DNA from 3 places in the Streptomyces sp. NPDC060064 genome. Region 1 is predicted to be linked to each of the others. Evidence: riboswitches for the same ligand, from Rfam matches in the RefSeq annotation. Region 1 holds a riboswitch; each other region holds the start of a gene.

Evidence for each region. Region 1 has a riboswitch for thiamine pyrophosphate ahead of thiO (glycine oxidase ThiO). Riboswitches for the same ligand answer to the same signal wherever they lie in the genome.
Region 2: another riboswitch for thiamine pyrophosphate. It lies ahead of thiC (phosphomethylpyrimidine synthase ThiC); the one in region 1 lies ahead of thiO (glycine oxidase ThiO).
Region 3: another riboswitch for thiamine pyrophosphate. It lies ahead of ACFWDI_RS19175 (thiamine ABC transporter substrate binding subunit); the one in region 1 lies ahead of thiO (glycine oxidase ThiO).

What each region holds. Positions count from the first base shown of each region.
Region 1 is NZ_JBHWWF010000066.1:7,288-16,846, forward strand. Features, by position in the region: gene ACFWDI_RS38985 (YhgE/Pip family protein) at 1-50, shown strand, start outside; gene ACFWDI_RS38990 (TetR/AcrR family transcriptional regulator) at 89-697, shown strand; gene ACFWDI_RS38995 (DUF4126 domain-containing protein) at 1,061-1,678, shown strand; gene ACFWDI_RS39000 (phytoene desaturase family protein) at 1,753-3,240, shown strand; gene ACFWDI_RS39005 (hypothetical protein) at 3,256-4,107, opposite strand; gene metF (methylenetetrahydrofolate reductase [NAD(P)H]) at 4,159-5,076, opposite strand; gene thiE (thiamine phosphate synthase) at 5,192-5,842, opposite strand; gene ACFWDI_RS39020 (Rv2175c family DNA-binding protein) at 5,929-6,294, opposite strand; gene ACFWDI_RS39025 (NAD(P)/FAD-dependent oxidoreductase) at 6,338-7,576, opposite strand; gene ACFWDI_RS39030 (hypothetical protein) at 7,605-7,946, opposite strand; TPP riboswitch at 7,998-8,110, shown strand; gene thiO (glycine oxidase ThiO) at 8,108-9,265, shown strand; gene thiS (sulfur carrier protein ThiS) at 9,262-9,486, shown strand; gene ACFWDI_RS39045 (thiazole synthase) at 9,493-9,559, shown strand, end outside.
Region 2 is NZ_JBHWWF010000011.1:37,080-46,638, forward strand. Features, by position in the region: gene ACFWDI_RS15240 (SsgA family sporulation/cell division regulator) at 1-144, shown strand, start outside; gene ACFWDI_RS15245 (YibE/F family protein) at 168-1,511, opposite strand; TPP riboswitch at 1,583-1,727, shown strand; gene thiC (phosphomethylpyrimidine synthase ThiC) at 1,720-3,486, shown strand; gene ACFWDI_RS15255 (hypothetical protein) at 3,514-4,338, opposite strand; gene ACFWDI_RS15260 (metallophosphoesterase) at 4,487-5,743, opposite strand; gene ACFWDI_RS15265 (LacI family DNA-binding transcriptional regulator) at 5,919-7,031, opposite strand; gene hisC (histidinol-phosphate transaminase) at 7,389-8,468, shown strand; gene ACFWDI_RS15275 (cyclophilin-like fold protein) at 8,465-8,839, opposite strand; gene ACFWDI_RS15280 (cytochrome ubiquinol oxidase subunit I) at 9,028-9,559, shown strand, end outside.
Region 3 is NZ_JBHWWF010000015.1:42,069-51,627, forward strand. Features, by position in the region: gene ACFWDI_RS19170 (ABC transporter permease) at 1-1,632, opposite strand, end outside; gene ACFWDI_RS19175 (thiamine ABC transporter substrate binding subunit) at 1,608-2,705, opposite strand; TPP riboswitch at 2,789-2,916, opposite strand; gene rlmN (23S rRNA (adenine(2503)-C(2))-methyltransferase RlmN) at 2,947-4,053, opposite strand; gene ACFWDI_RS19185 (DUF6233 domain-containing protein) at 4,316-4,657, shown strand; gene ACFWDI_RS19190 (hypothetical protein) at 4,684-4,896, shown strand; gene ACFWDI_RS19195 (RidA family protein) at 4,945-5,292, opposite strand; gene ACFWDI_RS19200 (serine/threonine-protein kinase) at 5,552-7,330, shown strand; partial or broken gene ACFWDI_RS19205 (restriction endonuclease) at 7,476-7,751, opposite strand; gene ACFWDI_RS19210 (hypothetical protein) at 7,895-8,029, shown strand; gene ACFWDI_RS19215 (transposase) at 8,038-8,427, shown strand; gene ACFWDI_RS19220 (CopG family transcriptional regulator) at 8,497-8,676, shown strand; gene ACFWDI_RS19225 (VOC family protein) at 8,678-9,022, shown strand; gene ACFWDI_RS19230 (class I SAM-dependent methyltransferase) at 9,043-9,559, shown strand, end outside.

The DNA of each region.
Region 1 (9,559 bases):
GCAAGCAGGTGTGGACACTGGACCGTCTGCACCCCGAGCTGAGTCTGTGAGAGCGGCCGGACCTGTGAGAATCGACGCCATGGACGCCATGGACAGCACCAGCACCAGACGCCGGGCGACCCGGGCAAAGCTCTACGAGGCCGCGGTGACGCTCATCGCCGAGCAGGGCTTCTCCGCCACCACGGTGGACGAGATCGCCGAACGCGCCGGGGTCGCCAAGGGCACGGTCTACTACAACTTCAAGAGCAAGACCGAGCTCTTCGAGGAGCTGCTGCGGTACGGCGTCGGGCTGCTGACCGCCTCGCTGCAGTCCGCCGCCGACGAGACGGCGGAGCGCGGCGGCACCAAGGTCGAGGCGCTGGACGCGATGATCAAGGCCGGTCTGGGCTTCATCGAGCGCTATCCGGCCTTCACCCAGCTGTACGTCGCCGAGCTGTGGCGCACCAACCGGGCCTGGCAGTCGACGCTTCTCGTCGTACGGCAGCAGGCGGTTGCCGTGGTCGAGACGGTCCTGCGGGAAGCCGTCGAGAGCGGCGAGCTGAGCGAGGAGATCGATGTGCCGCTGACAGCCGCCGCGTTGGTCGGGATGGTGCTGGTGGCGGCGCTGGACTGGCAGGCGTTCCAGCCGGAACGCTCGCTCGAGGATGTGCACTCGGCGCTGTCGCGGCTGCTGCACGGCCGTGTGAGCGGCCGTTAGGTCTTCCGTACGAGGGCAGAAAAGTGCCGGTCCGGCGAGGCTCGATCCCCCCGAGCCCCGCCGGACCGGCGTTTCCCCGTGTCCCCGTTTTCCTCCGTGCCGGAGAACCCGTTCACCCCCGATTTTCCCCCGTGGTCACTGGGTTCTCCGTCGTACTCCCCCGTTCCGTCCGGGGAGCCTCGCCGTTCCGCCGCCCCGTGTCGGCGGTGCCGGCGCTGCGCCCCTTCCGTGGTCTCCACTCTTCCTTCTGCGCAGGTAGAACCCCATCCGCGCGCGTACTCATCTCCCCCACTAGGTACGGGTACTCAGTCATCCGTGCTCATCCCCACCCGCGCGGGTCGGCGTCTGGTTACGATCGCGTCCGTGTCCGTACTCCCTCTCGTCTTCACCAGCGGCTGGGCCAGCGGGATCAACGCCTACGCGGTGGTCCTGTTGTTCGGCGTCTTCGGCGCGACCGGGCTCACCGACGAGGTACCCGCATCTCTGCAGCGCACCGATGTCCTGATCATTGCCGGCGTGCTGTTCCTCTGTGAGGCGGTGGCGGACAAAATCCCGTACGTCGACTCCATATGGGACACCGTGCACACCGTGCTCCGGCCGGTGGCGGGCGCGGTCGTGGCCGCACTGCTGGCCGGGGAGAGCGGCTCGCTGCCGGAACTCGCCGCGGCCGCCATCGGCGGCTCGACCGCGCTGATGAGCCATCTGGTCAAGGCCGGCACCCGGATGGCGGTCAACACCTCGCCCGAGCCGTTCAGCAATATCGCGGTGAGCATGGCGGAGGATCTGGGCGTCGCCGGGATCATCACCTTCGCGCTCTTCCATCCGCTGGCGGCTGCGCTCATCGCCGGGACACTGCTCCTGCTGGGCATCGTGGTACTGGCCTTTCTCGCCACGAAGATCCGCCGTTTCCTGCGGCGCAGAGCACAGCGCCGCCAGGAGAAACGGCCGGCGGGCGCGGAAGCGTCCAGAGCGCCCTGGTGACCGGACCGCCCGGACGGGCCGCCGGGACGGGCCGCCGGGACGGACTGTCAGTGGTGGCCGATAAAGTCGCGGACATGGCACGGATTGCGGTGATCGGCGCCGGGATGGGCGCCATGGCGGCTGCCGCCCGGCTGGCCGTGGCAGGCCACCGGGTGACGGTGTACGAGCGCTCGGCGACCTACGGCGGCGCGGTGGGCCGGTTCGAGCGCGCGGGCTTCGTCTTCGACACCGGGCCCGGTCTGCTGCATCTGCCTGCCGTCTGGCGGGACTTGTTCGTCAAGACCGGCAAGGAACCGCTGGAGCAGTGCGTCGGGCTCGTCCAGGTGGACCCGGCGAGCCGGCATCTCTTCGCCGACGGCACCGAGGTGTCCCTGCCGAACGCCTCGCGGGCCGGAGTCGTCTCCGCGCTCGAAGCCGCGCTGGGCGCGGGAGCGGGCGAGCGGTGGGGCACCTTCCTGGGCCGGGCCCGGGACGCCTGGGACCGTTCCCGGCGGCCGCTGCTCGAAGAGCCCCTGTGGACCGACTGGCAGGTGCTCGGCCGCGATCCGTATCCGGCGCCGCGGCAGCGCAAATTGCTGCGCAGCCGACAGGCGTCCACGGTCTCCGAGGTCGGCGCCTGGGAGCTGGCCGACCCGCGGCTGGCCGCGCTGCTCGAGGGATACGCCCTCTCGTACGGCCTGGATCCCCGGCATGCCCCGGCGGGTGCCGCCCTGCTGCCGTACATGGAACAGACCTTCGGCAGTTGGTATGTCGAGGGCGGGATGCGGGAGCTGGCCCGCGCGGTCTACGAGCGGTGTCTGGCCCGGAAGGTGGAGTTCGCCTTCGGGACCGAGGTGGCCCGCATCGTCGAGAAGGACGGGCGGGCGGCGGGAGTCGAGCTCGTCGGCGGCACGGTCGCCGGGGCCGACCATGTGGTGGCGGGCATCGAGGCCGCTGATCTGGTGACGCATGAGCTCTGGCAGGACGGAGACGTACGGCCCCAAGGGGGCGCCGGCGGTTCACAGTTGCCGGGCAGGTTCACCGTGCTGCTGGCGCTGCGCGGGGCGCGGCCCGCGTCGGCCGTCCACCGGAGTGTGGTCCACGCGCCCGACACCGGCGCGGAGGCTGCGGCCGTCTTCGGTGGCCGGACGGCCGAGCGGCCCACCGTCACCGTGCTGCGCCCGGACGATCCGCGTACCCGCCCGGACGAGGAGCACGAGGCGGTGACTCTCGCCGCGACCGTCGCGGCGCAGGGCGGCCCGGTCGACTGGACGGACGCGGCGCTGCGCGAACGGTACGCCGAGGTGCTCATCGACGCCGCGGGCGCGGCCGTGCCGGAGATACGCGAGCGCCTGCTGTGGCACGAGATCCGTACGCCCGCGGAGGCGGGTGCGCTGTCCGCGCCCGCGCTCGCCGGGGACGGCGGGCGGTATCTGCACCCGGCGAACAGCACCCGGCTGCCCGGTCTGTATCTGGCGGGCGGCCGGGCGCACCCGGGCGGCGGACTGGCGCATGCCGGGATGTCGGGGGCGCTGGTGGCCGGCCTGATCGTGGAGGGGGCGGACTTCCGCGGCTCTCAGTGAGCCGCCGCCGGCGCGTCAGTAGCGGTACTGCTGCTCGTTGTACCCGGGGTCGTAGCCGTACGGAGAGGGCTGCTCCTGCGGCATCGGCGGCGCCTGCTGCTCGCCCTCCCGCTGCTGCGGGACCCACACCCCGCCGGCCGGCGTCTCGCTGTACGGCTGCTGGGCGTACGGGTCGGCGTACTGCTGCTGGCCGCCGTAACTGTCGTAGCTCTCGTACGCGTTGTACTGCTGGCCGCCGACATAGGGGTCGGAGTACGCGGCGTACGCCTGCTGCCCCGTCCCGTAGTCGTACTGCCCGGCGTATATGTCCTGGCCCGTCGGCTGCTGATCGTAACCGGAGCCGGTCGGCTGCTGACCGTAGCCGGAGTAGGTGTCGTAACCCGTGCCGTACGTGGTGTAGTTCTGGTCCTGCTGCTCCGCCGCATAGGCGGCCTCGCTGTACACGCCGTACTGGCCGGTGTCGTCCGGCAGCGGCTGCGGCTCGTAGACCGCCTCGGGCTCAGGTTCCGCGGGAACAGGCTCATAGGCGAGGTCGGAGACCTCCAGCGTCGGCTCGCGCGAGGCGGCCGTGTCCTGATTGCCGCCGGACCTGCGCCGACGGCTCGCTCCCGGGCTGCCGCCGAGCGCCCAGCCGGTGGAGAAGCCCTTGCGGAAGGAGAGCGTGACATACGTCTGGCCGACGGCGAAGGCGATCGCGCCGAGCGCGATCACCACGACGGAGGGCATCAGTACGCCGAGGACCACGCACAGGAAGCCGGCGAAGGCGAGCAGCCGCCAGCGCAGCCGCGCCTTGTACTGCAGCAGCACCTCACCGAGCAGCCACAGCGCGACGATGCCGAACGCGATATAGAGGACCGTCCAGCCCATGCCCGCCCCTCTCCTGCGGCCGCCGCTCCGGGTCGGAGTGGGTACGACCGATCACGACTGCTCGTGCAGTCCGAGATTCTCGTAGATCTCGAGCGTCGCCGTGGAGTTGTTGAGTGTAATGAAGTGCAGACCGGGGACACCCTCGGAGAGCAACCCGGCGCAGAACTCCGTCGCGAACTCGATGCCAATGGAGCGTACAGCGGCAGGATCGTCCTTGACGGAGAGGACCCTCTCTTTGAGCTCGGGCGGGAACGCGGCGTTGCTGAGCTGCGCGAACCGTTCGAGCTGCTTGACGCTGGTGACCGGCATGATCTCCGGGATGATCGGGGTCGCGCAGCCCGCGGCCTCGACCCGGTCACGCAGCCGCAGATAGTCCTCGGGCTGGAAGAACATCTGCGTGATCGCGTAGTCGGCGCCGGCCCGGCACTTGTCGACGAAGTGCTGGATGTCGGTGTCCCAGTCCTCCGAGCGCGGGTGCATCTCGGGGAAGGCCGCGACGCCGACGCAGAAGTCCCCGGACTCCTTGATCAGCTGTACGAGCTCGGCGGCGTACCGCACACCGTCGGGGTGCTTGACCCACTCGCCCATCGGGTCGCCGGGCGGGTCGCCACGGACGGCGAGGATGTTGCGGATCCCGGCATCGGCGTACTGCCCGATCATGTTGCGCAGCTCGGCCACGGAGTGGTTCACCGCGGTGAGGTGCGCGACCGGGGTGAGCGTGGTGTCGGCGGCGATCTGCTGGGTGGCCTTGACCGTGCCGGCGCGCGTGGAGCCGCCGGCGCCGTAGGTCACCGAGACGAAGTTGGGGGCCACCGCTTCGACCCTGCGCAGCGCGTTCCAGAGGTTCCGCTCGCCCTTCTCGGTCTTGGGCGCCCAGAACTCGAAGGAGTACGAAGTTTTGCCGGTTGCAAGCAGCTCACGCACGGTTCGTGCGTGATCCGTCCTGGTCGAAGCTGTACCGAGGGCCATACCCGCAGGTTAACCACGCCTCGCCGGTCACCCAACCGAATGAGGGAAATATGCCGGATTTGTCGGCCTACTGTCCACCCCTCGGACAGTTACCCGATCCGCTCCCCCGCGCGCGCTACCCCACACGCTCCCGCACGCGCTTCGCCAGCGCCGCTGTCGCCGCGGCCGGGTCGTCGGCCTCGGTGATGGCCCGTACGACGACGATCCTGCGCGCGCCCGCGTCCAGCACCTCGTCCAGATTGCCGGCGTCGATCCCGCCGATCGCGAACCAGGGCCGGTCGGTCTCCAGCGCGGCTGTGTACCGCACCAGGCCCAGTCCCGGGGCATAGCGTCCGGGCTTGGTCGGGGTGGGCCAGCAGGGGCCCGTGCAGAAGTAGTCCACGCCGGGCTCGGCGGTGGCCGTGTCCACCTCGGACTCGGCGTGCGTCGAGCGGCCTGTGAGCACCTCGTCACCGAGGATCGCGCGGGCGGCCGGGACCGGCAGATCGCCCTGTCCCAGATGCAGCACGTCGGCGCCGATGGCGTGCGCCACATCCGCCCGGTCGTTCACGGCGAGCAGTCTGCCGTGTCTGCGGCAGGCGTCGGCGAAGAGCTGGAGGTGATCCAGTTCCTCACCGGCCTCCATGCCCTTGTCCCGCAGCTGCACGATGTCGACCCCGGAGGCGAGCACGGCGTCGAGGAACTCCGCGAGGTCGCCCTGCTTCTTCCGGGCGTCCGTGCACAGATACAGCCGGGCGTCGGACAGCAGCGCACGAGCCGTGGACATGGTGGTTCCCCCCGGTGGGTCGGCGGTGCACGGGCAGGGCGGCACAGCCCCCGGCCCGCACACCGCGTGTTGTTGTTGTCAGGACGTCAGACGGCGAGCGCCTGGGCCCGGCGCTTCACCTCCGTGCCGCGATTCTCGCTGAGCGCCTGCGCGGGCGTGCCCGGCAGGCTCGGGTCGGCGGTGAAGAGCCATTCCAGCATCTCTTCGTCGGTGAAGCCGTCGTCCCTCAGGAGCGTCAGGGTCCCTGCGAGCCCCTTGACCACCTTGTCGCCGTCGATGAAGGCGGCAGGCACCTGAAGCGCCCGGTTCTCACCACGGCGTACGGCGATCAGCTGGCCTTCCTTGACCAGCTGCCGTACGCGTGTCACCTCGACATCGAGCATTTCCGCGATGTCAGGAAGGTGGAGCCAGGCAGGGACGAGAGCATCGATCTTTGCGTCAATCTCGGTCACAGGACAAGCGTGCCATCCCGGACTGACAGTCGGTAGCCGGACCCTAGTCGGCCGCCGCCTTCAGAGGGACGGAGGGGTCGGCGGCGCGCGCCGGATCCAGCCGGTTTCCGGACAGGATGAGCTTGCGTCCTTGCGCCAGATCACGGGCTCTGCCGACGGCGAGAAGCGCGACCAGAGAGCCGTCCCGCAGCCAGAGCACCGACCAGGTCGCGCCTGCCGGATCGCCGCGCCACACCATCGTGTCGGCGGCCTCATGATGGCCCGCGTACTGCACAAAGCGCCCGAACTGCTCGGACCAGAAGTACGGCACCGGGTCATAGACCTCCGGTGGCTCCTGTCCCGGCGCGCCGCCGATGACGTTGGCGGCGACCGTACGCGGCCCCTGCAGAGCGTTGTCCCAGTGGTGCACGAGCAGCCGCTCGCCGTAACGGCCGGACGGGAAGGAGGCGCAGTCCCCGACGGCGTACACATCGGGCAGCGAGGTGCGCAGATACGCGTCCGCGGTGATTGCGCCGTCCGGGCCCAGCTCGATACCGGAGCCGGCGAGCCAGGCGGTGGCGGGCCGGGCGCCGATGCCGACGACCACGGCGCCCGCCGGAAGCTGCCGGCCGTCGGCCAGGATCACCGCGCCGGGCTCGATGTCCGCCACGCGCGCGTGGGTGAGCAGTTCGACGCCGTACTCCGCGTACCAATCGGCCATCGGGCCGGCGACCTCGGCGGGCAGGGCTCCGGCCAGCGGGCGCCCGGCGGCCTCGACGACAGTGACCGTGCAGCCCGCCTCACGGGCGGCCGTCGCGAACTCCGCGCCGATCCAGCCCGCGCCGACGACCACTATGTCGTGCTGCTGCGTGAGAACGGGGCGCAGCCGCGCGGCGTCGTCGAGGGTACGCAGCAGATGGACGCCGGGTACGCCCACGGCGCCGGGCAGGGTGATCGGTTCCGCACCGCTGGCGATGACCAGGACGTCGTAGGGGACCGGACCTGCCGCGGTGTCCAGCTCATGGGCCCCGGCGCGCACTCCGGTCACCTCGCAGCCCAGCCGCAGCTCGATGCCGAGTGCCTCGAAGTCGACGTCGAAGGCCGAGCCCTCCGCCTTGCCGAGCAGGATCGCCTTGGAGAGCGGGGGTCTGTCGTACGGCTGATGGGGCTCGGCGCCGATCAGGGTGATCGGGCCGGTGAAACCCTGCTCGCGCAGTGCCACCGCGGTCTGCACTCCGGCCATTCCCGCGCCGACGACGACCACGCGCCGCTGCGTCTGTGCTGTCTGCTGCTGCTCGCTCACCCGACAACCTTACGCATCTGACGGACCGTCAGGAAGGTAGCTGTTCGACGACGCTCGTCCCGCTGCCCTCCTGGGACTCCCATTCCCAGCTCTCCTCCAGCCGCAGCCGCCCGTCCTCGAGCTCGACGACGGTGGAGAGACAGTGCCCCGAGGACGTCCCGCCGTCGGCCTTCAGCTGTACATAACGGAAGTCGAGCCGGTCGCCCTCCCTGGTGCCCACAAGGTGGCCGCGGAGCACATCGCCGCCCTCGTACTCGGCCCAGATCCTGCCTTCCTGCTCGTGGTACGTGAACCGGGTCCGGGTCCCCACCTGGCCCGGAGCCTGGTCTGCGACCGGGGAGAGCACGAGTCCGTCGAGCGACCTTGCCACAGTGGCTGCTCCCTTACTGCGAGTTGGGGCCTGGGGTTAGGGTGGCCACCGTAAGGCACTCGCGGGAGCCCGGACGCACCGGGCTGAGAGGGAGGCTGGACGGCCTCCGACCGTACGAACCTGATCCGGGTCATGCCGGCGAAGGGAGGGGCTGGACGCCCATGTCGCGTACCTCAGACGTCCTCGTTGTCGGGGGCGGAATCATCGGCCTGGTCACGGCCTGGCGTGCGGCGCAGCGAGGGCTGCGGGTCGCCGTCGCCGATCCGGCGCCCGGCGGCGGCGCTGCGCAGGTCGCGGCGGGCATGCTCGCCGCCGTCACCGAACTGCACTACGGCGAGCAGACGCTGCTCGGCCTCAATCTGGAATCCGCGCGGCGCTATCCCGCCTTCGTCGCCGAGCTGGAGGAGGCGAGCGGACAGTCCGTCGGCTATCGCGCCTGTGGCACGCTCGCGGTCGCGCTCGACGCCGACGACCGCGCGCACCTGCGTGAACTGCACGCCCTGCAGCGTCAGTCCGGCCTGGAGTCGGAGTGGCTGGCGGGGCGCGAATGCCGCCGCCTGGAGCCGATGCTCGCGCCCGGCGTGCGCGGTGGCCTTCGGGTGGACGGCGACCACCAGGTCGATCCGCGGCGGCTGGCAGCGGCGCTGGTGGCGGCCTGCGAGCGGGCCGGGGTGGTCTTCCACCGCGGCTGGGCGGAGCGGCTGTCGGTGGTACGGGACCGGGCGGCCGGAGCCGTACTGACGGACGGCCGTGAGCTCTCCGCGGACCAGGTGGTGCTGGCGTGCGGCAGTCTGAGCGGCAGGCTCGGCGGCGTACCGGAGGATGTACTGCCGCCGGTACGGCCGGTGAAGGGCCAGGTTCTGCGGCTGACCGTGCCGCGTGCGTACGCGCCGTTCCTCTCCCGGACCGTTAGGGCCGTGGTGCGCGGCAGTGACGTCTATCTGGTGCCGCGCGAGAACGGCGAGCTGGTCATCGGGGCGACCAGCGAGGAGCTCGGCTGGGACACCACGGTGACGGCGGGCGGGGTGTACGAGCTGCTGCGCGACGCGCACGAGCTGGTGCCCGGCATCACCGAGCTGCCGCTCACCGAGACCCGCGCCGGGCTGCGCCCCGGCTCTCCCGACAATGCGCCGCTGCTGGGCCCGACCGCTCTGCCGGGCCTGCATCTGGCCACCGGCCACCACCGCAACGGGGTGCTGCTCACACCCGTCACCGGCGATGTGATGGCCACGGTGCTGATCACCGGCGCACTGCCGGACGAGGCCCGCCCCTTCACTCCTCGCCGCTTCTCCCCCGTACCTCAGGAGCAGCCCGCATGAACGTCCCCGTGTCCGTCACCATCACCGTCTCCGTCAACGGCGAGGCGCGCGAGCTCGCCACAGGCACCACGCTGGACGCCCTGGTCACGTCCCTCACCGCCGCCCCGTCCGGAGTCGCCGCCGCAGTCAACGAGACGGTCGTCCCGCGCAGCCGATGGGCCGGCACGCGGCTCGGCGACGGCGACCGTGTCGAAGTCCTCACCGCAGTGCAGGGAGGCTGATCAGCCATGGCCGACGACCGTCTCACCATCGGCGGCACCGCCTTCAACTCCCGGCTGATCATGGGTACGGGCG
Region 2 (9,559 bases), on a different contig from region 1:
CGGTCGAGCGCGGCGCCACTGGTGGGCTTCCTCGACCGCACCGACAAGCTGGTGCCGCTGGGGCAGGAGCGCACACTGGGCGAATTCGAGGGCAGTCTGGAAGAGGCGCTCGGGCGCATCCTCGCCGAGGAGAACGCCGGTTGAGCGGTGGCCGGAGCGCCGATGAGCTACTTCTTGCGGCGGCGGCCCTTCCCGCTCCGCACCGGCGGCACCGGCGGCACCGGCGGACCGCTCACGGCGCCTGACGCTCCCGCCGTACTCGGCCGGTCCGCGGACACCACCATCGCGGCGAGCGCGGTGGTCACCGGAACCGAAGCAACCAGACCGATCGACCCCACCAGGGTCCGAACAATCTCCACCGCCACCAACTCACTGTTGGCCACCGTGCCCACACTGCTCTGCGCGATCGAGAAGAGCAGCAGCAGCGGCAACGCCGCGCCCGCGTAAGCGAGTACGAGCGTGTTCACGACCGACGCGATATGGTCCCGGCCGATCCGGATGGCCGCCCGGTAGAGACCGCGCGCCCCCATACCCGGATCCGCCTGGTGCAGCTCCCAGACCGCCGAGGTCTGGGTCACTGTCACATCGTCGAGCACACCGAGCGAACCGATGATGACGCTGGCCAGCAGCAGTCCGCTCAAGTCGATGTTCGGAAACAGGCCATGGATCAGGCCGGTGCTGTCGTCGGTGTTGCCGGTCAGGCTCGCCCAGCCGATGAAGAGCGAACCGAGCAGTCCGATCAGCAGCAGCGAGATCAGCGTGCCGAGGACCGCGACCGACGTACGTGCGGTGAGTCCGTGGCACAGATAGAGAGCGATCAGCATGATGGCGCTCGCCCCGATCACCGCGACGATCAGAGGATTTGAGCCCTGCAGGATCGCCGGCAGGATGAACAGGGTCAGCACGGCGAACGAGGCGGCGAGCGCGATCAGCGCCATCACACCGCGCATCCGTCCCACCAGCACCACCACGAGCGCGAAGATGCCGGCCAGCAGCACCATCGGGAACTTCCGGTCCACATCGGTCACGGAGTACTGAAGATCGCGGGGCGCATCGGGCGCGTACGCCACCACCACACCCTGGCCCTTGCTCAACTGACGTGGAGCGTCCGGCTGGACAATCTCGGTGAAGGTACGGCCTTTGTCCTTACCACTGGTGACCTCGATCGTCGCCTTCGCGCAGCTGCCCCGCTGGGAATTGACCGCCTCGCGCCCCTCGGGCGTGGAGGTGTCGCCGGTCGGCGGCACCTGCGCCGCATTCACGTCCTTGCAGTTGACCTCCTCGACCGTCACCACCTTGCCCTGCTCGGTCTGCCGGTCGAAGCCGACACCGCTGCGCTGATGGTCGGGAGCACCGCCCGGCCAGAGTACGAACAGCCCGACCAAAACCGCGGTGGAGAAGGGAATCAGCACCGCGGCGATGACCTTGCGCAGGTGCTTGGAGACGGGCGCGGCCGGCCCATGGCTGTGCGCATGGCTGTGTGCTTCGGGCTTCTGCTGCGAGGAGGTCACCGACCGATCATCGCAAGAACGGGAGGGGCCCACTGTTCAGCACGCCAGAAATGACGCTAGCGTGGTGGCACCTTTGCACACGCGGGAGCTCGGAGCACCGGGCTGAGAGGGCGCTGACCTTCGTACGAGTCGTGACGAACCGTACGGAAGCCGCTGCGTCGACCGCCGAACCTGTTACCGGGTAATGCCGGCGTAGGGAGTAGGTCTCATGACCGTTCAGGATGCACGCACGCCTGCCGCCGACCAGGCGGAGCGCAAGCCCGGCTGGCACAAGGGGTACGTCGAGGGTTCGCGCCCCGACCTCCGGGTGCCGGTCCGGCAAGTGCACCTCACCAATGGCAAGGACGTGACGCTGTACGACACGTCCGGCCCGTACACCGATCCCACCGTCGAGACCGACGTCCGCCGCGGCCTGCCGCCGCTGCGGGAGAACTGGATCATCGGCCGCGGCGACACCGAGGAGTATGCGGGCCGCCCGGTCCGCCCCGAGGACGACGGGATCAAGCACACCTCGCCGCGCGGGGGACTGCGCAACCTCGACGCCGTCTTCCCCGGCCGCCCGCGCCAGCCCCGCCGGGGCCGCGACGGCCAGGCGGTGACACAGCTCGCGTACGCCCGCCGCGGTGAGATCACCCCGGAGATGGAGTACGTCGCGATCCGCGAGAACGTCTCCGCCGAGGTCGTCCGTGAAGAGATCGCGGCGGGCCGGGCCGTCCTGCCCGCCAACGTCAACCACCCCGAGATCGAGCCGATGATCATCGGCAAGCGATTCCTGGTGAAGGTCAACGCCAACATCGGCAACTCCGCGGTCACCTCCTCCATCGAGGAGGAGGTGGACAAGATGACCTGGGCCACCAAGTGGGGCGCGGACACGGTCATGGACCTCTCCACCGGCCGCAACATCCACACCACCCGCGAGTGGGTGCTGCGCAACTCCCCGGTCCCGATCGGCACCGTGCCGCTCTACCAGGCGCTCGAGAAGGTCGACGGCAAGGCCGAGGAGCTGACCTGGGAGGTCTACAAGGACACGGTCATCGAGCAGGCCGAGCAGGGCGTCGACTACATGACCGTCCACGCGGGCGTGCTGCTGCGGTATGTGCCGCTCACCGCCCGCCGCAAGACCGGCATCGTTTCCCGCGGTGGTTCGATCATGGCGGCCTGGTGTCTGGCGCACCACAAGGAATCGTTCCTGTACGAGAACTTCGAGGAGCTCTGCGAGATCCTCGCCTCCTACGACGTGACGTACTCCCTCGGCGACGGACTGCGCCCCGGCTCGATCGCGGACGCCAATGACGAGGCGCAGTTCGCGGAGCTGCGTACGCTCGGCGAGCTCAACACCATCGCCAAGCGCCACAACGTGCAGACGATGATCGAGGGCCCGGGCCATGTCCCGATGCACAAGATCAAGGAGAACATCGACCTTCAGCAGGAGATCTGCGAGGAGGCCCCCTTCTACACGCTCGGCCCGCTGACGACGGACGTCGCGCCCGCGTACGACCACATCACCTCCGGTATCGGCGCCGCGATGATCGCCTGGTGGGGAACGGCGATGCTCTGCTACGTCACGCCCAAGGAGCACTTGGGCCTGCCGGACCGCGACGATGTGAAGACCGGTGTCATCACCTACAAGATCGCGGCGCATGCGGCGGACCTCGCGAAGGGCCACCCGGGAGCGCAGGAGTGGGACGACGCACTCTCCGACGCGCGCTTCGAGTTCCGGTGGGAGGACCAGTTCAATCTGGCCCTCGACCCGGACACGGCACGGGCGTTCCACGACGAGACGCTGCCGGCCGAGCCGGCGAAGACCGCGCACTTCTGCTCGATGTGCGGTCCGAAGTTCTGCTCGATGAAGATCTCCCAGGACATCCGGCGGCAGCACGGCAACTCGCAGGAGGAGATCGAGGCGGGCATGGACGAGAAGTCCAAGGAGTTCGCCGCGGCCGGCAACCGGGTCTATCTGCCGATCGCCGAGTGAACTCCCGGCCACGGGCGCCGGCCGGGGTCACTCCGGCTGGTGCTCGGGGCCGCCGAAGTCCGGACTGGTGAAGTCCGGACTGGTGAAGGTGGGTCTCTGGCCCGTCGTCGAGCCCTCGCTCGGGCTGGAGTAGTCCGGGCCGCTGTAGCCGACCTTCGGAATACGGCTCACATGGCGCGGCGGGTCCGCGGACGACGGGTCGGCGCTGGGATCGGCCAGCGCTGCCCGCAGAAACGGCAGCAGGCCGCGTTCCAGCACCGCATGACGCCAGGCCTCCCTGGCACGGGCCACCTCGTCCGGCTCGCCCGCCGACTCTTCGGCCGGGACCTGGGTCGCGCCGTTGCGCAGAGCGGTGAGCAGCAGCGCGACCGCGGCGACCAGGATTCCGGCCGCCGTGACCGCGCCGAAGAACCACCCGGCGGTGAGCAGGCTGTCCGCGAAGGACGGCGTGGGGCTGAGCATCTTCAGGATGTAGCCGACCAGCAGAAAGATCGCCGCAGCCGTTCCCGCGAGCACCGGCGCCAGTACGGCGATGACGGCGGCGAATCCGGCGCCGCTCTCGTCTGCCTCGCCCGCGGCCGGGGCCAGCACGGAATTGTGCACGGACGCGGCCGCCGTGGGCGCGCGCAGATCCTCGCGGACCTTCACATAGTGCTCGTACTCGGCTGCGGCCGCTGTGGTGATGAGCGCTGTCGCGTTCAGGGCCATCGTGCGGAGTTGCTCGGCGTTCAGGCGCTGCCCCACGGCAGCGAGATCCGGACGGTCATGGGCGTTGCGCAGCGCGTCGTCGAGGATTCGCTCGTACTCGGCACGATCCTCGGTCAGCAGGTGCGGAGCGCTGTTCATGTGCATCCCCCGATGCTCCGTAGGGCCGGATTGCCCGCATTGACCGGGCGGTTGGGCAGAAACGGAGGAGAGCCTGCTACGGATAAGCCGATGGTAGAGCGGTTACGGCACGGGGTGACAGGGGGTTTCCGTAAATCCCCTGTCGAGGGTTGGCTCAGTCATGCAGCGGGAGTTCGACCACAAGCAGCTTTCCGGCCATGGTCACCCCGCCGTCCATGGCGATCGCGAGCCCGTCGGCGTACACATGCGGGCCTTCGACAACCGGACGCGCGCCGTCCTCACCGTCCTCGGTGCCCACCTCGCCGAGCAGATACGGAATGGGGCTGTGGCCGTGCACAACGCGTCGGCCGCCGTAGACGGAGAGCAGTTCGCGTACGGCCTGCGGGCCGCCGTCGTCGCGGAAGGCGAAGCGCTTGGTGAACTTGCGGAACAGGTCCCAGCACTCGTCGGCGTCATTGCGGGTCAGGGTCTCGCGGACGGTGTCGTTGACCGCTTCGATCGAGTCGCCGTACTCGAGATAGGCCGTGGTGTCGGAGTGCATCAGCAGATGCTCGTCCTCCAGCTCGATGGCGTCGAGGCGCGCCATCCACTGCAGATGGACGTCCTGCAGACGGTCCATATCGGTCTTCTGGCCGCCGTTGAGCAGCCAGGCGGCCTGGAAAGTGGCGGTGCCGGCCCCGGAGTTGACGGGGGTGTCGCCGAATCGCTTGGCCCCGAGCAGCAGCAGTTCGTGGTTGCCCATCAGGGCCTTGCAGTAGCCGCCGGCGGCCGCGGCCTCGGCGGAGAGCCGCATCACGAGGTCGATGACGCCGATGCCGTCGGGGCCCCGGTCGGTGAAGTCGCCGAGGAACCAGAGCCGGGCGTTGCCCGCGGCCCACTGGCCGTCCGCGTCGATGAGGCCCTGTTCGGTGAGGGCCGCGTGGAGTTCGTCGAGATATCCGTGGACGTCGCCGACGACGTAGAGCGGGCCGAGCCCGTCGGCCGCGGGCGTCTCGGACGGGTTGATCTGCACCTGGACGGTGTCGCCGGGGCCGCTGCGGCTGATCACCGGGAGGTCGCGCGCGGTGGGGGTGTAGCCGTCCGGAGTCTCGCTCTCCGGGACGGCGTTGCCGGGATGGCCGGACTCCGTGGACTGCTGCACTTGAGACCGCTGTGGCTGAGGCTGTGGTTGCGGTGCCTGCGGCTGCGGTGCGTGCTGCTGTGGCGCCTCGGACTGTGGTTCCTGCGGCTGCGGCACCGCGGACTGCGGTGCGTGCTGCTGCGGCGCCGCGGATGGCACTTCCTGCTGCTGCTGCGGTGCAGCGGACTGTGGTTCCTGTGACTGCACGGGAACCTGCGCATACGGCGGTACACGGAAATCGCGCAACGTCGCCGTCCGCACCACGGGTCCTTGACCGGCCCCCTGAGTCATCGACCCCTCCACCACCGTCGCGCCGCCGTTCACCTCTCGGCCCAGCCTGGTCGGGGTGGTCCGCGGTGTCGTGCGCCCATCATAGGAATGAGCTCCGCGCTGTGTGACGCACCAGGGGTGGTGAATCCGTTTCACACCCCTGGTGCGCCGACTGTTTCGTACCGATTAGGAAGGTCTAGTCCGGAGAAGGGGATCGCGGGGCGCTCACAGTCGTTCGCTGAGGGCGGCGCTGTGATGACGTCCGTACGATCAGTTCGGTCGGTATTACCTGCCCGACCGGCCGGTCCTCGTCGACTCCTTCGATGGCGTCGATGAGGAGCTGGACGACCGCCGTGCCGATCCGGCGCGGTTTGAGCGAGAGCGTGGTGATGGGCGGTTCGGTGGTGGCGTACACGGTCGACTCGCTGCAGCAGACGAGCAGCAGATCGTCGGGGACGCGCAGGCCGTACCGCCGGGCGGCGGCGAGGAGATCGGTGCCGTTGGGGTCGAAGAGCCCGTAGACGGCGTCGGGCCGGTCGGGGCGGGCGAGCAGCCGGTCGGCAGCGACGGCTCCGGCGCACGGGTCGTGGGCCGGATAGGACTCGTAGACCGGGTCCTGGCGGACGCGCTCGCACCAGCTGAGGTACGCGGTGGTGGACAGTCGTGTGTAGGTGTCGGTGGTGGTGCCGGTGAGCAGGCCGATACGGCGGGCGCCGGCGGCGGCGAGATGGTCGAGCAGATCGAGTACGGCGGCTTCGTGGTCGTTGTCGACCCAGGCGGTGACCGGGAGCGTGCCGGCCGGACGTCCGTCGGAGACGACGGGAAGGCCCTGGCGGACAAGTTCGGTGACGACCGGGTCGTGGTCGGACGGATCGATGACGACGGTGCCGTCGAGGGCGACGTTCGACCAGACGTCATGGCGTGAGGTGGCGGGCAGGATGACGAGGGCGTAGCCGCGGGCGAGCGCGGCGGAGGTCGCGGCTCTCGCCATTTCGGCGAAGTACGCGAACTCGGTGAAGGTGAAAGGTTCATCCCCGTACGTCGTCACCGTCAGGCCGATAAGGCCCGACTTTCCGGTACGGAGCGTGCGGGCCGCGGCGGACGGGCGATAGCCCAGCCGGTCGGCGACCTCGCGGACATGTCGGCGGGTGGCGTCCGGGAGCCGGCCCTTGCCGTTGAGTGCGTCGGAGACTGTCGTGATGGAGACACCGGCGGCGGCGGCCACATCTCGGATGCCCGCCCGACTCTGCCGGCTGCCCCGGCGTGATGTCTCCGTCCGGCTCACCTGGTGCTTCCCTGCTGCTGTCATGGCGAGCCGATAGTAGGGCTCGCGCAGGCGGTTGAGCCGGTCGCATATTCACTCGTTGACAGGCACGTTTCTGCATGGCTGTTCATCATCAATCACCTTGGAAATCAAGGCAGTTGGGTGGTGCGCCCACGGCGTCTCGCGCGTCCAGCCACAGGGGCCTGTCGAATGGTTGATGTTTCGAAGAGGTCTCAACTCACCACTACGGGGGATGCGCGCCACGGAGTGAGCTACCGGCGCGCGCGATATGAGAGGAGCGCCCCCCTTTTTCCTGGGCCCCCATTCGCAGCGGACGCGAATCCTCATAAGGTGAGCAGTATTGGAGTACTGCTGTGTACAGATGGTCGAGGAGGACCCGCGGTGAGCGAGACGAGCCCCAAGCTGCGCGCCGAGCTGGACGGCATCCCCACGTACAAGCCCGGCAAGCCGGCTGCTTCGGGCGGCGCGGTCGCGTACAAGCTGTCGTCCAATGAGAACCCGTATCCGCCGTTGACCGGTGTGGTGGAGAGCGCGATCGCCGCTGCCCACAGCTTCAACCGTTATCCGGACATGGCCTGCACAGGCCTGATGAACGAGCTCGCGGACCGTTTCGGGGTGCCCGTGACGCATCTGGCCACCGGCACCGGCTCGGTCGGCGTCGCCCAGTCGTTGCTGCAGTCCACCTCGGGCCCCGGCGACGAGGTCATCTTTGCCTGGCGGTCCTTCGAGGCGTACCCGATCATCACGCAGATCAGCGGGGCCAAGCCGGTGCAGGTGCCGCTGACCGCGGGCGATGTGCATGATCTGGACGCGATGGCCGATGCGATCACCGACCGAACCCGGCTGATCTTCGTCTGCAACCCCAACAACCCGACCGGCACGGTGGTGCGCCGGGCCGAGCTGGAGCGCTTCCTCGACCGGGTGCCATCCGACGTCCTGGTGGTGCTGGACGAGGCGTACATCGAGTTCGTCCGCGATGTCGACGTCCCGAACGGCATCGAGATCTACCGCGACCGCCCCAATGTGGCGGTGCTGCGTACGTTCTCCAAGGCGTACGGACTTGCCGGGCTGCGGGTCGGCTTTGCGATCGCCCATGAGCCGGTGGCCGCAGCGCTGCGCAAGACCGCGGTCCCCTTCGGTGTCTCGCAGCTCGCGCAGGACGCGGCGGTAGCCTCGCTGCGCGCCGAGGACGAACTGCTCGGCCGGGTCGGCTCGCTGGTCTCCGAGCGCGTACGGGTGCACGAGAGCCTGGTCAAGCAGGGCTGGACGGTGCCGGAGACCCAGGCGAACTTCGTCTGGCTGCGGCTCGGCGAGCGTACGCTCGACTTCGCGGCGGCGTGCGAGAAGGCCGGTGTCATGGTCAGGCCCTTCGCGGGTGAGGGCGTGCGGGTCACCATTGGTGAGACCGAGGCCAACGACCTCTTCCTGCACGTCACCGAGGCGTTCCGCAAGGAGTTCTAGGCCTCGACCCTCTCCACGCGGATCGGGTCGCCGGCGCGGACCGTCGCCAGCAGGCGGGGATCGCCGTCGATCCGGCCGAGGACATTGCACGGGCCTGCGAGCCGACATTCGTCGCCGCGTGAGATCGGTGTGGGGCCGTAGGGCAGCGCGAGTGCGTCGCCCTCGGTCCAGAAAGCGACCGTGCCCGGTTCCACCACCTGCCGGGCGGCTGCCTCCAGGGCGGGGGAGATGGTCGTGTCGAAGTAGACCTCTTCGCCCCAGGTGTGGGCGGTGGAGGCGAGTGGCAGAGCCCCCATGAGCGCCGTGCTCGTGGGGGTTTCTTCGATGGTCGCGGTCAGGTGCCCGGCGGGCCAGGAGATCCGTATCTGCATTCGCCGGATTCAACAAGATGTTGAAGGGCTTGGGAAGAGGTACCCCCGGTCGAAGGTGCGAATCTCGTATGAGCCATAATGCTTGTGAATGTGAACGCGTTCACAAGCGCGCCTCGTTTCTCCCGTCCTCGGCGGGATTAAAGGGGCAGACTGCCGCAGTGACCACGGCGATGTAAGGAGAAGACGACGTGGACCTAGCTCTGGCGCCGGAGACCTTGGCGCGATGGCAGTTCGGCATCACCACCGTCTACCACTTCCTGTTCGTCCCTCTGACGATCTCACTCGCCGCGCTCACCGCCGGCCTGCAGACCGCCTGGGTGCGCACCGAGAAGGAGAAGTACCTCAGGGCCACCAAGTTCTGGGGCAAGCTCTTCCTGATCAACATCGCCATGGGTGTGGTCACCGGCCTCGTCCAGGAGTTCCAGTTCGGCATGAACTGGTCCGACTACTCGCGCTTCGTCGGTGACGTCTTCGGTGCCCCGCTCGCCTTCGAGGCGCTGTTCGCGTTCTTCTTCGAGTCCACCTTCATCGGGCTGTGGATCTTCGGCTGGGACAAGCTGCCGAAGAAGATCCATCTGGCCTGCATCTGGATGGTCTCGATCGGCACCGTCCTCTCGGCGTACTTCATCCTGGCGGCCAACTCCTGGATGCAGCACCCGGTCGGCTACCGGATCAACAAGGAGCGGGGCCGGGCAGAGCTCACCGACTTCTGGCACGTAC
Region 3 (9,559 bases), on a different contig from region 1:
CAGCGCCACCGCACACACCACCATCAGGATGGTGCTCAGCGCCATCGCCTGCCCGTAGTTGAGCTCGCCGGGCCGGCCGAGGAGCCGCGCCACGGCCACCGGCAGCGTCGGATTGTCGGGCCTGGCGATGAAGACCGTCGCGCCGAACTCGCCGAGCGAGATGGCGAAGGCGAATCCTGCGGCGATGAGCAGCGCCCGCCGCACCAGCGGCAGATCGACCTCCCGCCACACCCGCAGCGGCGAGGCGCCCAGCACCGCCGCCGCCTCGCGCAGCCGCCCGTCCACCGCTCGCAGGACCGGCAGCATCATCCGTACGACGAAGGGGACGCCGACCAGGGCCTGCGCGAGCGGCACCAGAATCCAGGACGCCCGCAGATCAAGTGGCGGCTTGTCGAGGGTGATGAGGAAGCCGAAGCCGACGGTCACGGCGGAGACGCCGAGCGGCAGCATGAGCAGCGCGTCGAAGCCGCGCAGCAGCCGACCGGCCTTCCGGGTCAGCGCCGCCGCCGCGAGACCGCCGACGACCAGCGCGATGGCGGTCGCGACCAGGGCGTACCGCAGGGAGTTCCACACCGCGTCGATCGGCGGTACGAGGAAGGCTCCTCCGCTCGCGTCCATCGCGGTCAGCGCGCGGTAGTAGTCGAAGCCGTAGCCGCCGGGCCCGTCGAGGGAACGCTCGACCAGCACCGCGAGCGGCGCCAGGACCAGCAGCAGAATCGTGGTCAGCACCCCGCCGAGCAGCGCCCACTGTCCGGGGCCGCGTGGTCGCCGCGCGGTCCGTGCCGGGTCCACCAGTTTCAGCGCGGTCTCCCGCCGCCGTACCGTCCACGCGTGTACGGCGAGGACCGCGCCCACCGCGGCGAACTGCACCAGCGTCAGTACGGCTGCCGTGGACAGATCCAGCAGCTGAGCAGTTTGTCGATAAATCTCCACCTCGACCGTGGAGAACGTCGGTCCGCCGAGGATCTGTACGACACCGAAGGAGGTGAAGGTGAAGAGGAAGACCATCAGCGCGGCGGCGGCCACGGCGGGACCGAGGGCCGGCAGCGTCACCCTCCGCCAGGCCGCGAACCGCCCGGCGCCCAGTACCCGGGCGGCCTCCTCCTGGCGCGGGTCGAGCTGCGACCACAGACCGCCCACGGTCCGTACGACCACCGCGTAGTTGAAGAAGACGTGCGCGAGCAGAATCGCCCACACCGTCGTGTCCAGCCGTACGCTCCACAACTCGTCGAGCAGCCCGCCGCGCCCGAGCAGCGCCAGGAACGCCGTCCCGACGACGACGGTCGGCAGCACGAACGGAACGGTGACCACCGCCCGTAGCAGTCGCTTTCCGGGAAAGTCGAAACGGGCGAAGACATACGCGCCGGGCAGGGCTATCAGCAGTGTGAGCGCTGTGGAGGCGAGCGCCTGCCACGTGGTGAACCACAGCACCCGCAGGATGTCGGGGCGGCTCAGCACCTCACCGATCCGCCCGAACTGCCAGACCCCGTCGATCTCGAGGCCCCGGCCGACGATCGCGACGACCGGATAGGCGAAGAAGACCGCGAAGAACACGGCGGGCCCGGCCATCAGCCCGAGCCGCGCCGCACTCCCGCGGACGGACTTCGTTACTTCAGTACGAGCGAGGACCATGACTGGACCCACTGCTCACGGTTCTTGGCAATCGTGTCGGGAGCGACGGTCTGGGGCTTGACGGCCACCGCGCCGAACTTGGTGAACACCTCGGGCAGCTTCGCGTCCTTGATCACCGGGTTGACGAACATGTTCAGCGGCATGTCCTCCTGGAACTTCTTGGAGACCAGGAAGTCCAGCAGGGCCTTGCCGCCCGCCTCGTTCTTCGCGCCCTTGAGCAGGCCCGCGAACTCGGTCTGGCGGAAGCAGGTTCCGGTCGCGACCCCGGTGGGCGCCTCGGTCGGCTGCGGCTTGGAGAAGAGCACCTCGGCCGGCGGACTGGAGGCGTACGAGACCACGAGCGGCCGGTCGGCCTTGGCCTTCTTACCGCCCGCGGAGCCGGAGAACTCCTCGTTGTACGCCTGCTCCCAGCCGTCGACGACCTTGACGCCGTTCTCCTTCAGCTTCTTCCAGTAGTCCTGCCAGCCGTCCTCGCCGTACTTGCCGACCGAGCCGAGGAGGAAGCCGAGGCCGGGCGAGGAAGTCGCGACGTTCTCCGTCACCAGGAGGTTCTTGTACGCGGGCTTGGCCAGGTCGTCGAAGGACTGCGGCGGCGCCAGCTTCTTGTCGGCGAAGTACTTCTTGTCATAGTTGACGCAGATGTCGCCGGTGTCGACGGGCGTGACCCGGTGCTTGTCCTTGTCCAGCTGCGCCTCGTCGTTCACCTGGCTCAGGCCCTTTGCCTCGTACGGCGTGAACAGGCCGTTGTCGAGAGCACGCGAGAGCAGGGTGTTGTCGACGCCGAAGAAGACGTCGCCCTGCGGGGAGCCCTTGGTGAGGATCTCCTTGTTGAGGGCCGCGCCCGCGTCGCCGCTCTTGAGCACCTTGACCGTGTAGCCGGTCTCCTTGGTGAACTCCTTCAGCACGGAGGCGGAGGCGACGAACGAGTCGTGGCTGACGAGCGTCACGGTCTTCGGCTTCGAGCCGCCGTCCGAGGCCGACGAGTCCTTCGACTCGCCGCCGCAGGCCGCGAGCGTGGTGACACCGAGCGCCGCGGCCAGCGCGGTGACCGTGATCTTCTTGGTGGTGCTCACTGAAATTCCTCCTGGAGTTGACCAGGAAGAGACGCGGCCCTGCCCGGCTCCCTCGAAAGGAATCCGGGCAGGGCGCAACAGCTTGTGAGTAATGTCCGAACTTCCTACCCAGAATGACCTGGGCAAGGTTCAGAGGGTCTGCGACCACTGGGCTTGATTTACCAAGCCCGCGTCGCACTCTCAGCGCTGTGGCGCTCCCCTGTCGGAATATGTAGATGTTTCAAGCCAGGTTACACGGGCGCTAACGCTCCGAAGCGGCCAGCTGTCCGCACGCTCCGTCGATCTCCTGGCCACGGGTGTCCCGGACGGTGACCGGCACCCCGTGCGCCGCGATGGCCTCCACAAAGGCCTTCTCGTCCTCGGGCCGCGAAGCCGTCCACTTCGATCCCGGTGTCGGGTTGAGCGGGATCAGATTGACATGGACCCGCTTGCCCTTGAGCAGTCGGCCCAGCAGGTCGCCCCGCCACGCCTGGTCGTTGATATCGCGGATGAGCGCGTACTCGATGGAGATCCGGCGGCCCGACTTCTCGGCGTACTCCCAGGCGGCGTCCAGCACCTCCCGGACCTTCCAGCGCGTATTGACCGGGACCAGGGTGTCGCGCAGCTCGTCGTCCGGCGCGTGCAGCGAGACGGCGAGACGGCACTTGAAGCCCTCGTCGGCGAAGCGATGCATCGCGGGCACCAGGCCGACGGTGGAGACGGTGATCCCGCGCTGCGAAAGACCGAGGCCGTCCGGCTCGGGGTCGGTGAGCCGGCGGATGGAGCCGACGACCCGCTTGTAGTTGGCGAGCGGCTCCCCCATCCCCATGAAGACGATGTTGGACAGCCGCGCCGGTCCGCCCGGCACCTCGCCGTCGCGCAGGGCGCGCATGCCGTCGACGATCTGGTGCACGATCTCGGCGGTCGACAGATTCCGGTCGAGACCGGCCTGACCGGTCGCGCAGAAGGGGCAGTTCATCCCGCAGCCGGCCTGCGACGAGATGCACATCGTCACCCGGTCCGGGTAGCGCATCAGCACGGACTCGACGAGCGTGCCGTCGTGCAGCCGCCACAGGGTCTTGCGGGTGGTGTCGTCGTCGCACGAGATATGCCGTACGACGGACATCAGGTCGGGCAGCAGCTCCGAGGCGAGCTTCTCGCGCGCGGCGGCGGGGATGTCGGTCCACTGGGCCGGGTCGTGGGCGTACCGCGCGAAGTAGTGCTGCGAGAGCTGCTTGGCGCGGAACGGCTTCTCGCCGATCGCGGCGACGGCGTCCTTGCGCTCGGCGGGCGTGAGGTCGGCGAGATGCCGCGGGGGCTTCTTGGCTCCGCGGGGCGCGACGAAAGTGAGTTCTCCGGGCTTGGGCATGGTTCATCCAGTGTCGCAGACGGAATCTCGTGACCTGCGGCCGTTGACGCCCGGGGTGGGCATTGACGGTCGTTGTCGGTCACTGCCGGGCACCCTCGGACGGCCCACAGACGGCCCAGCCCGGAGCGCGTTCTGGCTGGCCAGCACGTTAATGGGGAGCGCGAGCGATACCGCTGGGGTCGCCGGCGAGGGCATGGCGAACCTCTCCCCCGCTGCGGCCTCTCTGCCGAATCGAGCTCCCCGGGGGCCTAGACTCGAACACGTGTCCGAAGAAGTGCCTCGCCTGGAGCGCCTGCGCAGCGTCCGCCAGTGGCTCGTATGGCAGCTGCGCCGCACTGACGAATCCATCGCGGAGCTGGAGCGCCAGGAGGCAGCCGCCGCGCGTACGGCGCGCACAATGCCGCCGCCCGAGCCGGAGTGGAAGCTGTCGATGCTGCGAGCAGGCGGCAAACCCAGCCCGGACGCGGTCCACACGAGCGACTGCCGCATGGCCGGCGAACCCACGAAGCAGCTGACCCGGGAGCAGGCGCTCCGCGCGCTTGCAGAAGACGGCATCACGGCGTGCCCGTACTGCCGACCTGACACGGACCTAGGTGTGCTGTGAACCGCGAACCGTCTCGGCCCGGAGGCATGAGCAGTGCGCCGATCGTTGTGCACCGGGCGGCCGGGAACGGCGGTCGGCGGGTGACCATCCGCGGCCAGATCGCGGGCCTCGCCCACAGCGACGCCGACCTGGTCGAGTTCCTGCGCCGCGCGGGCCTGCCCGACGCCTGGGATGCGCTGGACGATCCGCGATGGGTGGAGTGGCAGGGCGGCCGACCACACGAGTACAACGCCGACTGACCATGAAGCGGACCCTCAACCGTGAAGGCGCCTGGCCTGCACGGCCGTTTACCGTCCCGCCGGGGTGACTGCAGCAACGCCGTCGATCTCGACGAGCACGCCATCGCGCACGAGCTGCGTGACGACCGTGGTCCGGGCGGGCAGCGGAGAGCAGTCCGCGAAGAACTCCCCGTACACGCGGTTGAAGGCGGCGAAGTGCCTACGGTCACTGAGATAGCAGGTGCACTTGACGATCAGGTCCTTGCTGCTGCCGGCTGCGACGAAGACCGCGACCAGGTTGAGCAGAACCTGCCGAACCTGGGCATCGAAGTCGGTCGGTATCTCGTGCGTAACGGGGTCGAGTGGCCCCTGTCCGGAGGTGAAGATCAGATCACCGGTCCTGATGGCCTGGGACAACGGAGGCTCGGTGCCATCGGAGAAGCGTACGAATGGGGCGTTCTCGGTGTGGATGCTCCTGTGAAGAGAGAGCGCCGGGTGGCGGCAAAGCCCAGCAAGCCCCTCCTGCTCCGTGGCGGTCCGCACGTAGTCCCACCTGCGTGGCCTTCGCCGATGTCGCGACGAGAGGCTGATGCCAAGACGCACGCGGCATCGCTGCGTCCGGCCGCCGAACTTCCGCCCCGCTCCTGCCTCTACGCTTGAGGCCGCCGATTGATGGATGACGAACAGCGATGGAACGGAGCGTGCGGTGACGACGGGGGACGCGAATGGCGGAGAGCTGATAGGGAAGGTCCTCGGGGGGCGTTACCGGGTGACCTCCATAGTCGGACGCGGCGGCATGGGAGTGGTCGCCCGGGCGGTGGACGAACTCCTGAACCGAGAGGTCGCCGTCAAGGTCCTGCGAGCCTTCACCGACGCCTCCGCAGCCGAACTGGCCGACCTGCGGACCCGGATGCAGCGGGAGGCGCAGGCCGCCGCGCGCATCCGGCACAGCGGCGTGGTCACCGTGCACGACGTGACCGAGGAGCAGGGCCTGCCCGTCATCGTCATGGAACTCGTCGACGGGCCCTCGCTCGACGACGTGCTGATGGAGCGCGGCACACTGGAGCCGCACGAGGCTGCGGCGATCGGCGCCAAGCTGATGGACGCGCTCGGCGCCGCGCACCGGGCCGGCGTACTGCATCGGGACGTCAAGCCCGCGAACGTGCTGCTGGAGGACGGCGGGAGGGTCGTGCTCACCGATTTCGGCATCGCCAGCATGGAAGCCTCCGGCGACGACGCCATGGCCAAGCTGACCCGCAGCGGTCAACTCGTCGGTTCCCTCGACTATTTGCCGCCGGAGCGCGCGCAGGGCAGGGAGCCCGGTCCCGCGTCGGACATCTGGTCGCTCGGCATGACGCTGTACGCGGCAGTGGAGGGCACTCCGCCGTTCCGTCGCAATTCCGCGTGGTCCACGTTGTCGGCCATCGTCACCGATCCACTGCCGGAGCCCCGCCGGGCGGGACCACTCACGCCGGTGCTCCAGGCGCTGATGGCGAAGGAACCGGAGGACCGGCCCACCGCAGACCACGCCCGCGGCATGCTGGAGCGCGTCGCCTCGGGCCAGACGGTGCACCTCGCATCCGCCGCCCCGACTCCCGCTCCCACTCCCACCCCCACTCCCACGGTGGATCCCGGGGCTGCGGCCACCGTCGAACCGCCCCCGGGGTTCGGCCCCCCGCTGTTCCCCCAGCCCACCTCGCAGCCTCAGCCTCCGCACGCCGGCTACGCGCAGCCCAACCTGCCGTCGACGCTTCCGCAGCCCGCCGCGCCGGTCGCGGGCCACGCCGGAGTCCCCGCTCCCGAAACGAGCCGCTCCGCAACCCGTCGCGCACGGCGCCGCGGCCGCACCCTCACCGCGTCAGCAGCCGCCATCCTGCTCCTCGCCGCAGGCGGCGGAATCACCTACGCCCTGACTGCCCAACAGGGCCGCACGACCACGAACGGCGCGCAGGTCAGTTCCCCGGCGGGTAGCCACCAGCCGACTGGGGGCAGCACTCCGTCGTCCGCCGGTTCTCCTGGCGCGTCCTCGAAGCCGCCGACCTCGGAGGAGCCGGACACTCACGAGGACGAGGACAGAGAGACAGGTCCCACCACGACGCCCGGCAACGACGGTCACGAGCCGGCCGCGGACCCGCCCGCCTCTCCGGAGACCAAGCCCAGTTCTACGGTGAAGGAGCCCACCCCGGTGTCGACGGGTTGCAGCGGCTGGAGCCACCAGAACCGCAGCAACGGCTACGGCTACCTGGTCGACGACTACCACCTCTTCACCGGGCCGTACCGGGATTGTTCCTACGTGACCCTGGTTAAGTCCGGCGTGAAGATTTGGTACCACTGCTACGTCACAAATGCCCTTGGCAACAAGTGGGTCTACGCCCGTATCGAGGGCACGGACACCGAAGGCTGGATGGCCAGCAACCACCTCACCCGGGAGACCGGCACACTGGTCCGCTGCTAGTACCGCGAGTCGCTGGAAGCCGTGATCACCGCCATGCCCCTCCGCCGATTGGAGGCGCCCCCATGCCCCCCATGCCCCGCCCCCTTGTTCTCTCCCCGGCTGCCCGGAACTGACCACGGGTGGACGCTCCCTCAAGCACGAGCGCTGTGCCGTTGAGGACCTGAAGGTCCGGGGCGCCCACTGGTGAGTCGGCCAGGCCGTTGCGGCGGTGCTTGCACTGGATCACCCAGCGACGCCCGAAAGGGTCGGTGGCCTTCACATCCGCTCCGTTGTCGCCCCCGCCGCCGGCCTGCACCGCGTCCGCGCAGCCGTCCCGCTTCATCAAGTCCCGTATCGCGTGCTCGAACTCCCGGTGATGCAGCGCGTCGAGCTGACTCATCGCGTACCGCAGCCCGCGAGCCTGGACCTGTGCCCACTGCGCGGCGGACTGGCTCGAAGGCGCCCTCGACAACGGCGAGTTCACCCTCGACGAGCAGCCGGTTCGAACCGGGCCGTGGTGGTCACCTACATCCGCGACCAGCTCCGCCGTCGGATCCGTACCGACAAAGCCGCTGCCCCCACCCCGTGACCCTGACCGTCGACTCCCAGTCGGTCAAGGCCGCCTCCACCGTCGGCAGGAACAGCCGCGGCTACAACGCGGCCAAAATGATCAATGGCCGCAAACGACATTCGCGGTCGCCGCACTCGGCCCGCCCGTGATGATCACGGTGACGCCCGCCGACGTCCAGGACCGCGACGCCGCCCGCGACGCGTTCTGGCGCCTCCGCCTCGCCCAGCCGCAGATCACACGGATCTGGGCCGACCGCGGCTACGCCGGCGAACTCGTGGACTGGGCACGCGAACTCCTCTGGCTCACCTTGCGCATCGTCTCCAGGCCGAAGGGCGCCAAAGGCTTCGTCGTCCTGCCCCGCCGCTGGAAAGTCGAGCGCACGATCGGCTGGTGCATGAACGCCCGTCGCAACGCACGCGACCACGAGCGGCTGCCCCAGCACTCCGAAGCCCACCTGAACTGGGCGCTCATCACCGTGATGCCCCGGCGCTTGACCCGCAAGCACCCAGCACCGCGCTGGACGAACAAGTCGACACCGACGTCCTGAACCGGCTCGGGTTTGGTTCGCCGTATCGGCGCATGGTGTTCTAGCTTGCTAGAATGCTAGCATCGGCTTGTGGGTGATGAAGAAGTCAAGCAGTTCAACGTGTACCTGCCGATCGGGCTGATCAAGCAGGTCAAGTACCGCGCTATCGAGTCGGGCATGTCTTTGTCGGCGTTGGTCGCTGATGCGCTGCGCGCCTACCTCGACGACTCCCATGGGCCCAAACCGGAATCGACTGAACAGGAGACCTGACATGGCGACCGAAGGAATCGAGGCCGTTTTCCTGACGACTCACAACTGGGGTAAGGCGGCGAAGTTCTTCCAGACGCTGGGCTACGAGCTGGAGTTCGCGACGGACCACAACTCCGGCCAGCTCCGCAACGGCGACGGTCCCTACGTGTTCATCGCCGAGGTCCCCGAGGACCAAGAGCCCCAGACGCGGATCGTCCTGAAGGTGCCTGACGCAGACGCGTTCAGTCCCGATCCGGCCGTCGAGGTGGTCACGCCGTTCGAGAACACCCATTACGGGACCAAGGAGATGACGGTCCGCGACCCCGACGGGCGTCTGTGGAGCCTCCAAGCTCCCGCCAAGAACTGACCACGGCGAAGGGGAACACCATGGCAGACGAGCAGATCGAGGCGCCGGACAGCACCGCGGTACGGACCGCCCTCTGGCGGGCGATGCACGTCCAGGCCGATCCGCCCCCGCACGTAGTCGAGGACGAGATCGGCCTGCAATTGGCGGCCCCCGGCGATGACTGGCGCGACCGCCCGGACATGGACCCGCACGCCACCAGCGGGTTCCGGGCGGCCATCGTGGCCCGCGCTCGTTTCATCGAGGACCTGATCGCCAAGCAGGCCGACCGCGGCGTCACCCAGTACGTCGTCCTGGGAGCCGGTCTGGACACCTTCGCCCAGCGCAAGCCAGAGATAGCCTCCCGCCTGCAAATCTTCGAGGTCGACCAGCCCGGCCCCCAAGCCTGGAAGCGCCACCGCCTGGTCGAACTCGGCTACGGCCTCCCGGAATGGCTACACCTGGTGCCGGTCGACTTCGAGGCGAACACGCCCTGGTGGGAACAACTGGCCGCCACCGGCTTCGATCCCGGCCAACCGGCGGTCATCGTCTCCACCGGCG